Regions from separate parts of the Gallintestinimicrobium propionicum genome, predicted to be linked through region 1. Evidence: predicted binding sites of a transcription regulator. Region 1 holds the regulator's gene; the other holds the start of a gene.
The links. The regulator HrcA, encoded in region 1, represses chaperone genes, less so after heat shock. The targets are predictions, from matches to a motif close to TGTTAGCACTCNNNNNNNNNGAGTGCTAACA.
Positions count from the first base shown of each region.

Region 1 (7,551 bases):
TCGACCCGTTATTCTGAAAGTCTTGGTCAGGAGATGCTGTATGTAGCAAAGCTTTCAGAGGATGGAAAGGCTATTATTCGTATGTCGATTCCCTACACCGGCCTTTTCCGGTATATGATCGTAGTGCTTCCGCTTCTGCTTGTCGGAATGATGGTTGCGTTTGTTGTAAGCGTTGCAGTTGCAGCGAGATATTCCGGATATATCCGCTCTGATGAAATCAAACGGCAGATGGTGCAGATGGAGCGGGACCGTAAAATTCGCCAGGAATTTTTCAGTAATGCCTCCCATGAGCTTAAAACGCCGATTACGTCCGTGCGGGGCTATGCGGAGCTGTTGAGTCAGGATTTTGTCAAGGATGAGGCGACCAGGAAGGATTTCCTTGCGAGGATTTTAAAGGAAACAGAGCATATGACAAGTCTGATCGATGATATCCTGATGATCTCGCGGCTGGAAAGCAAGGATGCGGAGGTAACGCTGAGTAAGGTAAATTTAAAAAGTGTGATGGATGAGGTCCTGGAATCCCTGACACCACAGGCGGCATCCTGTAAGGTGGAAATTTCGGGCTCATGTGGAAATGTGATCCTCCAGGCAAGTCTGCAGCAGATGCGGGAGCTTTTATCAAATCTGATCAGCAATGGCATCAAATACAACCATCCGGGCGGACATGTCTGGACAAAAATCTGGCAGGAGCCAGAGGCAGTATATATAGAAGTAAAGGATGATGGCGTAGGAATCGATCCGGAGGATCAGAAACGTGTCTTTGAACGCTTTTTCAGGGTGGACAAGGGAAGAAGCCGAAAAATGGGCGGAACCGGCCTGGGACTGTCGATTGTGAAGCATATCACGGCGTATTATGGGGGCAGTGTAAGGCTTACCAGTGAGCCTGGAGCCGGAAGTACATTTTTTGTCGAAATTCCGATGTCCGGAATAAATAAAATGTAAAAATATTTTCTAAAAAGCGTTAATTTTTTCGGCGAAAACAGAGGAAAGGTTGACAATATCTGGTTTTAGAAGTAAACTAATCACTAAATTCAGGTAATTGCTAGATAATGATATGACAAGGAGAATGGATACCTGGGTGTTAAGGAGGAGATCATTATGAGAAAAAGCACAGTGAAGAAAACTGTAACAAAGGCACCCGTTAATAAAAAAGAAACCGTAAAAGCTGAGACTGTTGCGGCAGTAAAGACCGAGGAACCCAAGACAGAGGCTGTTGAAGCAAAGGCAGAAGAAAAAGCAGTTGAAGCAGAAGCAACAGCTGCAGCTAAAGCAGAGGAAAAGCCCGCAGCAAAGAAAACAGCTGCAAAGAAAACCACAACAGCAAAGGCAACCGCTGAAAAGAAAGCGCCGGCAAAGCGCGCAACAAAAGCAGCAGCTGTAAAGACTGAGGTAAGCGTTCAGTTTGCAGGCAAGGAATACACAACTGAGAGACTGGTTGAGATTGCCAAAGATGTATGGCAGTATGACCTGGGCAACGCACCGGAAGAGTTCAAGAGCGTTGAGCTGTATGTAAAGCCGGAAGAGAGCGCAGTATACTATGTGATCAACGGTACAACGAGCGGAAGCTTCGGAATCTAAGTGTCTGAGCAGACACCGCAATCGAAAGCAGGCGTCGCCATAATCTGAGCGGGCGCTGCAGAGTCAGAACGTACATAATACACAGAAATAAGAACAGCCGTATCGGGGACGAATCCTTCCCGGTGCGGCTGCTTTTTTCATAAATTCTCCATTCCGCAGGCGCTTTGCGCCGAAGGAATCGCGAGGCGAACGTCCAGTTCGGCTCTGCGATCCTAACTACTTTGTGACGCCTGTGGCACAAATAGCTGTGCGAAAAATAAGCGATCACGCTTATTTTTCACACTATCTTCACAAGTATTTTGGGAAAATCTGTTGACAATAGGATAGGGGAGTGGTAATGTAATCATCAGAAGGTGTTAGCACTCCAATTGATTGAGTGCTAACAAATCAGAAAGCAGGTGAGAACGTGGAACTCGATGAAAGGAAAAAGAAAATTCTGCAGGCAGTTATTCGGAACTATCTGGAGACAGGAGAGCCGGTCGGCAGCAGGACAATTTCCAAGTATACCGATTTGAATTTAAGTTCCGCGACCATCCGTAATGAGATGTCCGATCTGGAAGAGATGGGCTACATTTTACAGCCCCATACCTCTGCAGGACGGATTCCTTCTGATAAGGGTTACCGCTTTTATGTAGACACCATGCTGGGTGAGCGGGAACGTGAAGTGGAAGAGTTAAAAGGTCTGCTTCTGGAAAAGGATGAAAAGATGGACACTCTCTTAAAGAGAGTGGCGAGAGTGCTGGCGACCAACACCAATTATGCGGCGATGATCACCACACCCCAGTATCAGCGCAATAAGCTGAAATTCATCCAGCTTTCAAAAGTAGATGAGCATCAGCTTCTGGCAGTTGTTGTAGTAGAAGGCAATGTGATCAAGAACACGATGCTTCAGGTCGAAGAGGATCTGGATGATGCGACACTCCTGAAACTGAACATCCTGTTGAATACCCATTTGAATGGGCTGTCGATTGATGAAATCAATCTTGCAATGATTTCGGCGATGAAGCAGCAGGCAGGCGTTCACAGCGGCATTGTAAGTGGTGTGATTGATGCAGTTGCCGAAGCGATCCGGTCGGATGAGGATTTAAAGATCTATACCAGCGGAACCAATAACATCCTGAAATATCCGGAGCTGACAGATAACCGGGAAAAGGCAAGTGAGCTGATCAATGTTTTCGAAGAAAAGAAAGCATTGGGAGAATTGGTTCAGGATTCTCTTTCTGAAGAGAGCGGTACCGGTATTCAGGTTTATATCGGCAATGAGACACCGGTTCAATCCATGAAGGATTGCAGTGTTGTAACTGCAACCTATGAGCTGGGAGAGGGCATGAGAGGTACAATCGGAATCATCGGCCCCAAACGAATGGACTATGACAAGGTCATCGGTACCTTAAAAACACTGATGAGCGAGTTGGATACTTTATATAAGAAGTAGAAAGGGTGACAGGCGTGGCAGAAGAGAGAATGGAAGAGGAAGTAAAGCAGGACACATCGGAAACCGAAACGCAGGAAAAACGGAATACGGAAGAATGTGAAGAAACTGCGGAGGCTTCCGCAGAAAATACAGAAACCCCGGAAGATGGGGAAGCTTCTGAGGAAAAAGATAAAAAAGGCTTCTTTTCCGGAAGAAAAAAAGAGAAAAAGGAAGATGCCGTAAAGGCACAGATCAACGAGCTGCAGGATAAGGTAATGCGGCAGATGGCTGAGTTCGAGAACTTCCGCAAGCGCTCCGAAAAGGAAAAGTCTGCGATGTTCGAGACAGGCGCAAAGAGCGTGATCGAAAAGATCCTTCCCGTTGTAGATAATTTTGAAAGAGGACTTGCAACCGTACCGGAAGACGAAAAGGATGCTCCTTTTGTAGACGGTATGAACAAGGTTTACAGGCAGCTGCTGACAGAGCTTGAAAACCTTGGTGTAAAACCGATCGAAGCGGTCGGCAAAGAGTTCGATCCCAACTTCCACAACGCAGTGATGCAGGTGGAAAACGATGAGCTGGAACCCGGAACTGTAGCACAGGAGCTTTTAAAGGGCTACATGTACAGGGACACCGTGGTACGTCACAGCATGGTCGCTGTTGTGCAGGAATAAAAGCCTGCAGGCAGCTTTTCATAGATTTGAACAGAACATAAGACATTGCTTGAGATAGCCGATAAGGCAGAAGGAGAAAAGTTATGAGTAAGATTATTGGTATCGACCTTGGTACAACAAACAGCTGCGTAGCAGTTATGGAAGGCGGCAAGCCTACCGTTATCGCAAATGCAGAAGGAGCAAGAACAACACCTTCCGTAGTTGCATTCACAAAGACCGGTGAGAGACTGGTCGGCGAGCCTGCAAAACGTCAGGCAGTTACCAATGCAGACCGCACCATCGCTTCTATTAAGAGACATATGGGTACGGACTACAAGGTAGACATCGACGGAAAGAAATATTCCCCTCAGGAAATTTCCGCTATGATCCTGCAGAAGCTGAAAGCTGACGCAGAGAACTATCTGGGCGAGAAGGTATCCGAAGCAGTTATCACTGTTCCTGCATACTTCAACGATGCTCAGCGTCAGGCAACAAAGGATGCCGGCAAGATCGCAGGCCTCGATGTAAAGCGTATCATCAACGAGCCTACCGCAGCAGCTCTGGCATACGGACTTGACAACGAAAAAGAACAGAAGATCATGGTATACGACTTAGGCGGCGGTACATTCGATGTTTCCATCATCGAAATCGGCGACGGCGTTATCGAAGTTCTGGCAACCAATGGTGATACTCATCTGGGCGGCGATGATTTCGATAACAAGATCATTGATTGGATGGTTTCCGAATTTAAGGCTCAGCAGGGCGTAGACCTGTCTAAAGATAAGATGGCAATGCAGAGACTGAAAGAAGCAGCTGAAAAGGCGAAAAAGGAGCTGTCCAGTGCGACAACAACCAACATCAACCTGCCTTTCATCAGCATGAACGCAAACGGACCTCTGCACTTTGATATGGATCTGTCCAGAGCAAAATTTGATGAACTGACAAGCGATCTGGTAGAGCGTACTGCAATTCCGGTTCAGAACGCATTAAAGGATGCAGGCATTACCGCTTCCGAGCTTGGCAAGGTACTGTTGGTCGGTGGTTCTACCCGTATCCCGGCTGTACAGGATAAGGTAAAACAGCTGACCGGTCATGAACCCAGCAAGTCCTTAAACCCTGACGAGTGCGTTGCACTGGGTGCTTCCATCCAGGGTGGTAAGCTGGCAGGCGATGCAGGCGCAGGTGATATCCTGCTGCTGGATGTAACTCCTCTGTCTCTGTCCATTGAGACAATGGGTGGTATCGCAACCAGACTGATTGAGAGAAATACAACCATTCCTACTAAGAAGAGCCAGATCTTCTCTACTGCAGCTGATAACCAGACAGCCGTTGATATCAACGTTCTGCAGGGTGAGAGACAGTTTGCAAAGGACAACAAGTCCCTTGGACAGTTCCGTCTGGATGGTATCCCGCCTGCAATGCGTGGCGTACCGCAGATCGAGGTTACCTTCGATATCGATGCAAACGGTATCGTAAATGTATCCGCTAAGGATCTGGGCACAGGCAAGGAACAGCATATCACCATTACCGCTGGTTCCAACATGTCTGATGACGATATCAACAAGGCAGTGAAGGAAGCTGCTGAGTTCGAAGCACAGGATAAGAAGAAGAAAGACGCAATCGACACCAGAAACAGCGCAGACTCCTTCGTATTCCAGACCGAGAAGGCTCTGAATGAGGTTGGCGATAAAGTAGACGCAAGCGCAAAGGCAGGCGTTGAAGCAGATCTGAATGCACTGAAATCCCTGCTGGAGTCCACCAAGGATCAGGAGCTGACAGACAGCCAGGTAGCTGACATCAAGGCAGCTCAGGAGAAGCTGATGCAGTCCGCTCAGGCAGTATTTGCAAAGGTTTATGAGCAGGCGCAGGGCGCAGCTGGTCAGGCAGGTCCTGATATGGGTAATGCAGCAGGTGCAGGCAGCAATGCAGGTGCAGGCAGCAATCCGGATGATGATGTTATTGACGGAGACTTCAGAGAAGTATAAAATAATACCCGGTAAATCGGCACAGTGTCAGATGACGCTGTGTCGGACCGGAAGAATGTACAATGGGGGCCGGATTCTTTCAGGCCCCTATCCGTGTGTAAACGCATATCTGCAACCTATGCAGGACGGATGCTTTGCAGTATTTTTGCATATGCTGCAGATATGCGTTATATGAAGATAAGCTTTAATAGAGGAGTTTGAATTATGGCGGAACAGAAAAGAGATTATTACGAAGTCCTCGGTGTTGACAAAAATGCCGATGACGCCGCTCTCAAAAAGGCATATCGTGCTCTTGCCAAGAAATATCATCCGGATATGAACCCTGGAGATAAAGAAGCAGAAAAGAAGTTTAAGGAAGCATCCGAAGCATATGCTGTTTTGAGTGATCCCGAAAAGAGACGTCAGTACGATCAGTTCGGACATGCGGCATTTGACGGTGGCGCCGGCGGAGCTGGCGGCTTCGGCGGTTTTGATTTTAACGGCGCAGATTTTGGAGACATTTTCGGGGATATTTTCGGAGATCTCTTTGGCGGACGCAGAGGTTCTGCCGGCGCAAGAAGCGGTCCCATGAAGGGAGCAAACCTGCGCACCAGCGTCAGAATCACCTTTGAAGAGGCCGTATTCGGTACGGAAAAAGAAATCGAGCTGACGGTGAAGGAAGAGTGTAAGACCTGTCACGGCACAGGCGCGAAGCCGGGAACCAGCCCGGAAACCTGTCCGAAGTGCGGCGGCAAGGGTCAGGTTGTATTTACGCAGCAGTCTTTCTTTGGAACAGTCCGCAACGTTCAGGCGTGCCCGGACTGCGGCGGTACCGGTAAGATTATCAAAGAAAAGTGTACCGATTGTCACGGAAGCGGTTTTGTTCCGATGAAGAAACGGTTTGCAGTCACGATTCCGGCAGGTATCGACAACGGTCAGTGCAAGAGACTGGCAGGACAGGGCGAGCCCGGTATCAATGGCGGTCCGAGAGGTGATGTCCTGGTAGAAGTTATCGTTGGACAGCATCCGATTTTCCAGCGTCAGGATACCAACATCTACTCCACTGTTCCGGTTTCCTTTGCAGTGGCGGCGCTGGGCGGCGAAGTTGTCATCGATACCGTGGATGGTAAGGTGATTTATGACGTCAAGGCAGGCACCCAGACTGATACGAGAGTTCGTTTAAAAGGCAAGGGCGTACCGTCTCTGCGTAACAAGGATCTGCGCGGCGATCATTATGTAACTTTGGTTGTACAGACTCCCGAACATCTTTCTGCAGAAGCAAAAGAGCTGCTGCGCAAGTTTGACGAAGTGACAGAAGACAGCTTGCATGCGGCAGAACGCGTCAACAGCGGCGAAGCTCCGCATAAAGAAAAGAAAAAGCGCGGATTTTTCAACAAAGACAAATAACGCGAGTGGACTGTAACATGTAATTCAGGAAGTAGCAGGCGTTTTGTGCATTTTGCGGATGCACAAGCGCCTGTTTTTGTGTTATAGTAAAAACTGAGTTAGTGTGTTTTCGGGAGGTGTTTCAGATGAAGTGGAAAAAATTTAAAATAAAAACCGTGACAGATGCAGAAGATATTATTATCAGCACCCTGTACGATATCGGGCTGGAGGGTGCGCAGATCGAGGACAAGGTTCCGTTGACAGCGCTGGAAAAGGAGCAGATGTTTGTAGACATTCTGCCGGACGGTCCTGCGGACGACGGCATTGCATACCTGAGCTTTTTTGTGGAAGAAAAAGAGGACGGCAGTCTGGAATTAAACGGCGAGCCTGTGACCGAAGCGCAGATCTGCGAAAAGGTGAAGGAAGAGCTGGACGGTCTGCGCATGTTCTGTGAGATCGGGGAAGGCAGCATTGCGGTAGATGAAACCGAGGATATCGACTGGATCAACAATTGGAAGCAGTATTTCCATCAGTTTTACATCGACGATCTTCTGGT
Region 1 covers NZ_JAOQJY010000027.1:17,228-24,778, forward strand. The annotation lists gene OCV62_RS15810 (sensor histidine kinase) at 1-942, shown strand, start outside; gene OCV62_RS15815 (DUF6465 family protein) at 1,099-1,578, shown strand; gene hrcA (heat-inducible transcriptional repressor HrcA) at 1,985-3,013, shown strand; gene grpE (nucleotide exchange factor GrpE) at 3,043-3,666, shown strand; gene dnaK (molecular chaperone DnaK) at 3,750-5,630, shown strand; gene dnaJ (molecular chaperone DnaJ) at 5,835-7,016, shown strand; gene prmA (50S ribosomal protein L11 methyltransferase) at 7,142-7,551, shown strand, end outside.

Region 2 (7,551 bases), on a different contig from region 1:
CACTCATATTAAACAGCACTTCCAGCACCTGGGAAAATACCAGCGGGCAGCTCAGGAAAAACAGGTTCTTCCAGATCGAACCTGTTGTCATTTCTATTGCTTTTGTTTTCTTTTCTCTCTCCATTCCCCTGTAAAAGCCTTTCTATCCACAGAATCTGCATCAATATGCGCTTTTTCAGGTCGTTTTTCGACCCGTATCTATCACAATACTCGCAGGAGTTGATTTTGTAAAGAGAAAAAGCACCCGGCAGGAGAAACCTCCTCCCGCCGAGTGCTTCTACAGTCTGCAGCTTTAAACGCTATGCTGCTTTTTCTTTGCGACCAGCTCGCCGTTTTCCACTGCGATCAGGATCGTGTCACCCATCTGTACCTGATCTGCCAGGATCAGCTTTGCAGACAGCGTTTCCACATATTTCTGGATATAACGCTTCAACGGACGCGCGCCATAAATCGGATCATATGCGTTGTCTACAATGAACTGCTCCGCATCCGGGCTGAGTTCGATCGAAAGCTGCTTATCTTCCAGACGATGATTCAAGTCTGCGACAATCAGATTGATAATACCGCTGATGTTATCCTTCGTCAGAGGCTTGAACAGGATGATCTCATCCAGACGGTTCAGAAACTCCGGACGGAAGTGACCGCGCAGATCCTTCGTTACCAGCTCTTCTGCTTCCGGCTTAATCGTGCCGTCCGCATCGATGCCATCCAGCAGATAGTTCGCGCCGATATTCGAGGTCATGATCAGAATCGTGTTCTTAAAGTCCACGGTCCTGCCCTGGGAATCCGTAATCCGGCCGTCATCCAGCACCTGCAGCAAAACATTGAAGACATCCGGATGTGCCTTTTCAATTTCATCGAACAGGACAACTGAGTAGGGCTTTCTGCGGACTGCTTCTGTCAGCTGACCGCCTTCTTCATAGCCAACGTATCCGGGAGGCGCTCCGATCAGACGGGACACAGAGTATTTCTCCATGTACTCACTCATATCGATCCGGACCATGTTGTTCTCGTCATCAAACAGGGACGCCGCAAGCGCTTTTGCAAGCTCCGTCTTACCGACACCGGTAGGTCCAAGGAACAGGAACGAACCGATGGGCTTGGTCGGATCCTTGATACCTGCTTTGGAACGGATAATGGCATCCGTCACCTTCGTTACCGCTTCATCCTGACCGATGACTCTCTTATGCAATTCGTCATCCAGATGCAGCGTCTTATTGCGCTCACTTTCTGTCAGCTTTGCAACAGGAATACCTGTCCACCGGGAAATAATCCGGGCGATTTCTTCATCAGTTACCGCTTCGTGAACCAGGGAAAGGTCTTCCTTCTTTACTTTTTCTTCTTCCTGCTCCAGCTGTTTTTTCAACTCCGGCAGTTTGCCATAAGAAAGCTCTGCAGCTTTCTCCAGGTCGCCTTCGCGCTGTGCAATCTGAATTTCATTGTTGACCGCTTCGATCTCTTCTCTTAATTTGGAAAGGTTCTCTACGCTCTTCTTCTCGTTATCCCACTGCGCTTTGCGGTTGTTGTACTCGGACTTTAACTCCGCAAGCTCCTTCTGAAGTGCTTCCAGACGCTCCTTGCTCAGGGTGTCGTCTTCTTTTTTCAGCGCAGCCTCCTCAATTTCCATCTGCATGACCTTACGGCGCAGCTCGTCCAGCTCCGCAGGCATGGAGTCCATCTCGGTCTTGATCAGTGCGCACGCTTCATCCACCAGGTCGATCGCTTTATCCGGCAAAAACCGGTCAGAAATATAACGGTTGGACAAAACGGCGGCACTTACCAATGCATTATCCAGAATCTTTACGCCGTGATACACCTCATAACGATCCTTTAAGCCACGCAGAATGGAAATGGTATCCTCAACGGTAGGCTCATCCACCTGCACCGGCTGGAAACGACGTTCCAGAGCGGCATCCTTTTCAATATATTTGCGGTATTCATCCAGTGTCGTTGCACCGATACAATGCAGCTCGCCTCTCGCCAACATAGGCTTCAGCATGTTGCCGGCATCCAGTGCACCGTCTGTTTTGCCCGCACCGACGATGGTATGCAGCTCATCAATAAACAGAATGATCTGTCCTTCGCTCTTCTTCACATCCTCCAGCACTGCCTTCAGACGCTCTTCAAATTCGCCCCGATACTTGGCACCTGCTACCAGTGCACCCATATCCAGTGCGAAGATCTTTTTATCTTTCAGCCCCTGGGGTACGTCGCCCCGCACGATTCTCTGTGCCAGTCCTTCGACAACGGCGGTCTTGCCGACGCCGGGTTCACCGATCAGAACCGGGTTGTTCTTCGTTTTTCTGGAAAGAATCCGAACCACGTTACGGATTTCATTATCCCTGCCGATGACCGGATCGAGCTTCTGGGCTCTCGCCTTTTCTACCAGATCCTGTCCGTACTTCTCCAATGTATCATAAGTAGCCTCCGGATTGTCCGAAACGACTCTCTGATTGCCGCGCACCGTGGACAATGCCTGTAAAAAACGCTCCCGCGTGATGCCGTACTCGGTAAAGATCTGCTTGATCTCCTTATTCGGATACTGCAGCATGGACAAAAACAGATGCTCTACAGAAACATATTCATCTCCCATCTGTTTTGCTTCATCCTCGGCATGGATCAGCACCTGATTTAAGTCCTTGCCGATATAAACCTGACCGCCCTGCACCTTTACGCGCTTTGCCAGCGCCTGTTTGCTGCGGTCCACAAAATGCTCCTTCTGGATTTCCATCTTCTCGATCAGCTTTAAGATCAGGCTGTCTTCGATGGTCAGAAGGCTGTATAAAAGATGTTCTTCTTCGATCTCCTGATTGCCGTATTCATAGGCAAGCTTTTCACAGTTCTGCACTGCTTCTACGGATTTCTGGGTAAATTTGGAAATGTTCATACACAGCTCCCTCCTTACTCAATCTATCATGGTTTCGCCATTCGGCTCCTCTATTGGAACCTTCCGGCCGCTGTTGTTTGTTCTAGTGAAGCTATAACACTTCATCTGAATCCTACTATAACACCAGCTATTAGCCACGTCAAGAGGTGAGTGCTAATTATTTTGTGAAGATTGTGTGAATGTGTGAACTCTACAAGTCATGCTCCTGTCTGCATGCGGATTGCCAGCAGCTTCTGAATTTCCTCTCTGGTTGGCATTACACGCAGTGCTCCTATTTTTTCACGCACCATCTGTACTGCAAAGGGGATTCCCGTTTTAGGAATCCCCCTATCATTATCCATGCGTTTTCCAACTCCATGTAAGTTTTATCATGTGTTTCCTAAACCAGATCGTATTTCACCACATCGATTTTAGCTGCACCTTCCGCAAAGAATGAAATTCCTTTTGCCTCCTGCTCTGTAAATATGACAGCCGACATAACCTGCTCGCCATCATTAATAAATACTTCTGCGCTAAATCTATCCAAAATCACGCGAAGCTTTAATTCATTGGCATCTCCATTTACCAGACATCTTCTCTGATGAACCAATGCTCGTTCGCTTCCCGAAAATGTTCTGTCAATTTTCAGGACAGACTCATCCGGGCGGAAGCACAATTCTGTATGAAACCTCTCATTCTGTGCAAAACGTAATGCGAATTTCTTATAGACATTTTCCTTATCTTCCGGACGTATCACAAGCTCCATATCGATCGTTCGTCCTTCGATTTTATCCAATGAGATCGTATCATTATTTATTACTACATTATTGTACTCAACTCTGTCTTTTCGCATCGCATCGAGTTCTTTGATCGGCGTTTGATAAAGTCTTCCGTTTTTCACAGATAATTCTCTCGGCAGACTCATTTGTGCAAACCATTTTGAGTCATTGCAACGATGAGCAATCGTGTCCCAGTTCTGCATCCAGCCAATCATAATTCTCCGTCCATCCGGGGTTCCCAACGTCTGCATTGCATAAAAATCAATTCCATAATCCACAGACTGCGCAAACTGCTCTTTTAAGGTATATTTATCCTTGTCCATTTCTCCTATGATACATAAAGTACCATTTCCGTTATGATATTCCAAGCCTTCCGGCAGCATATCCTGTGGACTGGTCAAAAGAACGTGTTTCCCATCCAGTTCAAAGAAATCCGGACATTCCCACATCTTTCCAAAACGTTTCTTATTTTTTGCAAGGATGCTGACAAATTTCCAGTCAAATCCGTTTTCGCTTCTATAAAGAAGAATCTGTCCACTTCCATCTGCCGGTCTGCTTCCGATAACACAATAGAAGTTCCCATCTTTTCCTTTCCAGATCTTTGGATCACGGAAATCCACTTTACTTGCACCTTCCGGAAGATCTTTGGCTGTCAGAACAGGATTTTTCTCATATTTCTTATAATCTTTTCCATCTCCAACAGCCACTGCCTGTGTCTGAATATCCCTTACAGTTCCATCTTCCATTGTTTCCTGATCTACCGCAGTATAGAGGAGCAGTTGTCTTCCGTCCTCTAACTCTATTGCGCTTCCTGAAAAGCATCCAATTTTATCATAATCTTCATCCGGTGCCAAAGCTGCTGGAAGATGTTTCCAGTGAAGCAGATCTTTACTAACCACATGACCCCAATGCATACTGTTCCAGTGTGTATCGTATGGATAATACTGATAAAAAAGATGGTACTCTCCCTGATAGTATGAAAAACCATTCGGATCATTCATCCATCCGACATATGGACTCACATGAAAAGCCGGTCTATCTTCTGCTTTTATCTGCTTTCCCTGTTCATCTTCATATTTTCTAGCCTTTTCTAACATCTCACTCATGTAAATTCTCCTATTGTTCGTAGCGTTATTTTTCTTCACTCAATGACTTCTGATACTGATCAAAGTATTTCTGTTTAATTGAAAGATAATCAGAAAGTCCATACTGTTCCATTTTCTTCAGATAGGAATCCCACTCTTTTTCAATTCCACCATTCAGGATCCAGTCTGCTTTCTTCTGCTCTGCATATTTTCTAATATCTGTATCGTACTGAGACACTTTATTGGTATCCTCAATGCTCATAAAGACGTTTGGATAAACATACTTGCTGTTCATATCCTGCAGATAAGTTTCATGCATATTGTCTAAACGCCATTTTGCATCTTCTGGCTGTGTTACATATACATCATAATATTCATTCAGTACTGCAAGCGGACCATTTACAGATTGTGCCTCACGTACTTCTACCGGAGACTGAGTTCCAAGATCCATATGCTTCAGCATTTCTCCGCCATCTTTATTCCTGGACAGTTCAAAAATGTTAAAAGAATCCTTTTCTCCATAAGTTCCCCAGTTATTCTGCGGTGACTGAAAGGGGGCATACATCTGATCAATCCATGCGGCGGCAAGTGCTGTGTCACGACAGCTGGATGTAAGGACACATCTTCCACGATCGAATCCGCTTGTTTCGCTGTTGTTCTGTCTTGTGATATTTCTCATTCCATCCGGTCCTGTCAACGCTGGCAGCATCACATAATCTTCATTGTTATCGATATTTGCAATATCCCATGTAAAGCAGAGACCATATCGATGATTCTTTCCTTTTGCCACATAGGTGGACCACTCTTGTGTAAATGCTTCCGGGTCGACCAGATCCTCTGTTACAAGCTTATGCAACCATTGGATACCTTCTTTATAACCTTCCTGAACCGTTGTGTAAATAACTTTTCCTTCATCCGTTACAGCGAAATGATCCCCTGTATCTCCATAACCTTCTCCAAATCCATTGATCAAAATTGCAGGATCCTGATCTCCATTATTGATAATAAATGACATCGGGATTACATCACCTTCAATGGAAAATTCTTTTTCAAGTTCATCTGCATGATCACGGAATTGAATTAATACCTGTTCCAGTTCATCTGTTGTTGTCGGAATCTCAAGTCCAAGATAATCCAGCCATTTTTTGTTAATATACGGGATATCTCCGATTGCCTGAATGGCTTCTTTCCCTGCTCCAAGCTGCTCAATCCATGGAAAGGAATAAATATGTCCATCCGGTGCTGTACACATCGCCCTGTATTCCGGATATTTTTCAAATACTGCCTGTAAATTCGGCATATATTTATCTATCAGGTTTTCCAATGGAATGATGATTCCCTGCTTTGCATAACGCAGCAGGTCATACTCACTCATTCCGGCATTGAATAATCCGTCCGGCAGATTTCCAAACTGGGCAAGTGCCAGGTTTTTCTTATCAGAAAACTGGTCTGATACAAAACAAGTCCAGTCAATATGAACATTTGTCTGCTCTTCCATGCGCTGAAAGATCACTCGTTCATTTGGCTCCTGTGTTGATGTAGCCGGTGCACTTGTAATAAAGGAAAGTTCTGCGGTTTCCTTCAATGGAAACTGCACTTCCGATACAGGTGTATCCGGATCAATTTCAGCTGCAAGCTGCTGCTCTTTTCCACATCCTGCAATTCCCACCATCATCGTCAAGAATAGTCCAATTGCAAGTAATGCATTTACTTTTCTTTTCTTCATAGCTGTATCGTTCCTTTCTTATTAGCCTTTTACCGATCCGACCATAATTCCTTTATCAAAATATTTCTGGAAGAATGGGTACATTACTAACAGTGGTAAACTTGATACTACAATGGTTGCATATTTAAGCTGTTCTGCTATTTTTGCCATTTCTGCCGTACTCTGGATATCGGCGATCATTCCCGGCTGTGGTGTATTCTGTACCAGAATAGAACGGAGCACTAACTGCAATGGCTGCAGATTTGCATCATTCAAATAAATCATTGCATCGAAATAACTGTTCCACATTCCAACGAAGGACCAGAGTGCCAGAACTGCAATGATCGGCTTACATACCTGAATCATGATTTTAAAGAAATGCTGGATCTCATTTGCCCCGTCGATCGCAGATGCTTCTCTTAATTCTGTCGGAATTGATTGATAATAAGTTCTTGCGAGAATCATATTCCATACATTAAATGCCCCCGGAATCAGGATTGCCCACACCGTATTAACCAAGTGCAGCTGATTGATCAAAATGAAGGTAGGAATCATTCCACCCCCAAAGAACATTGTGATCAGGAAAATAATATTGAATAATTCTCTTCCTACAAATTCTTTTTTAGACAACGGATATGCTGCCAGCAATGTCACAAAAACGGAAATAACTGTAAATGCAAGTGAATACAGGAAAGAATTTAAAAATCCACGCCAGATCATTGCATTCTCTAATACTCTTCGATAGGCATCTAATGTCCAGTCCTTGATTTTAAAACTCAATCCCTGGTTATTCAAAACATTCGGATCCATAAAGGATGCGAGTACCACATAAACAATCGGTATTGCTATAGAAAGGACGAATAAACCAAGAATGGTAAATCCGATTCCAAGGATTACGCTGTCTGTCCTTGAATATTTTTTATTCTTTATTTTCTCCATCTTTTCTCCCTCTTTCCTATAATCCTTCTCCATCATTCAGTTTCTGAACAACCCAGTTTACAAAAACCAGCAAGATAACATTTACAACAGAATTGAAAAGACCTACTGCTGTAGAATATCCATAATCTCCATTTAAAAGTCCGATACGATATACATATGTAGACAGGATTTCCGATG
Region 2 covers NZ_JAOQJY010000011.1:44,420-51,970, reverse strand. The annotation lists gene OCV62_RS09560 (MATE family efflux transporter) at 1-124, opposite strand, end outside; gene clpB (ATP-dependent chaperone ClpB) at 293-2,887, opposite strand; gene OCV62_RS09550 (hypothetical protein) at 3,085-3,228, opposite strand; gene OCV62_RS09545 (glycoside hydrolase family 32 protein) at 3,267-4,751, opposite strand; gene OCV62_RS09540 (type 2 periplasmic-binding domain-containing protein) at 4,777-6,456, opposite strand; gene OCV62_RS09535 (carbohydrate ABC transporter permease) at 6,478-7,374, opposite strand; gene OCV62_RS09530 (ABC transporter permease) at 7,391-7,551, opposite strand, start outside.
Region 2: the regulator HrcA is predicted to act here: its motif matches at 3,016-3,046, upstream of clpB (ATP-dependent chaperone ClpB).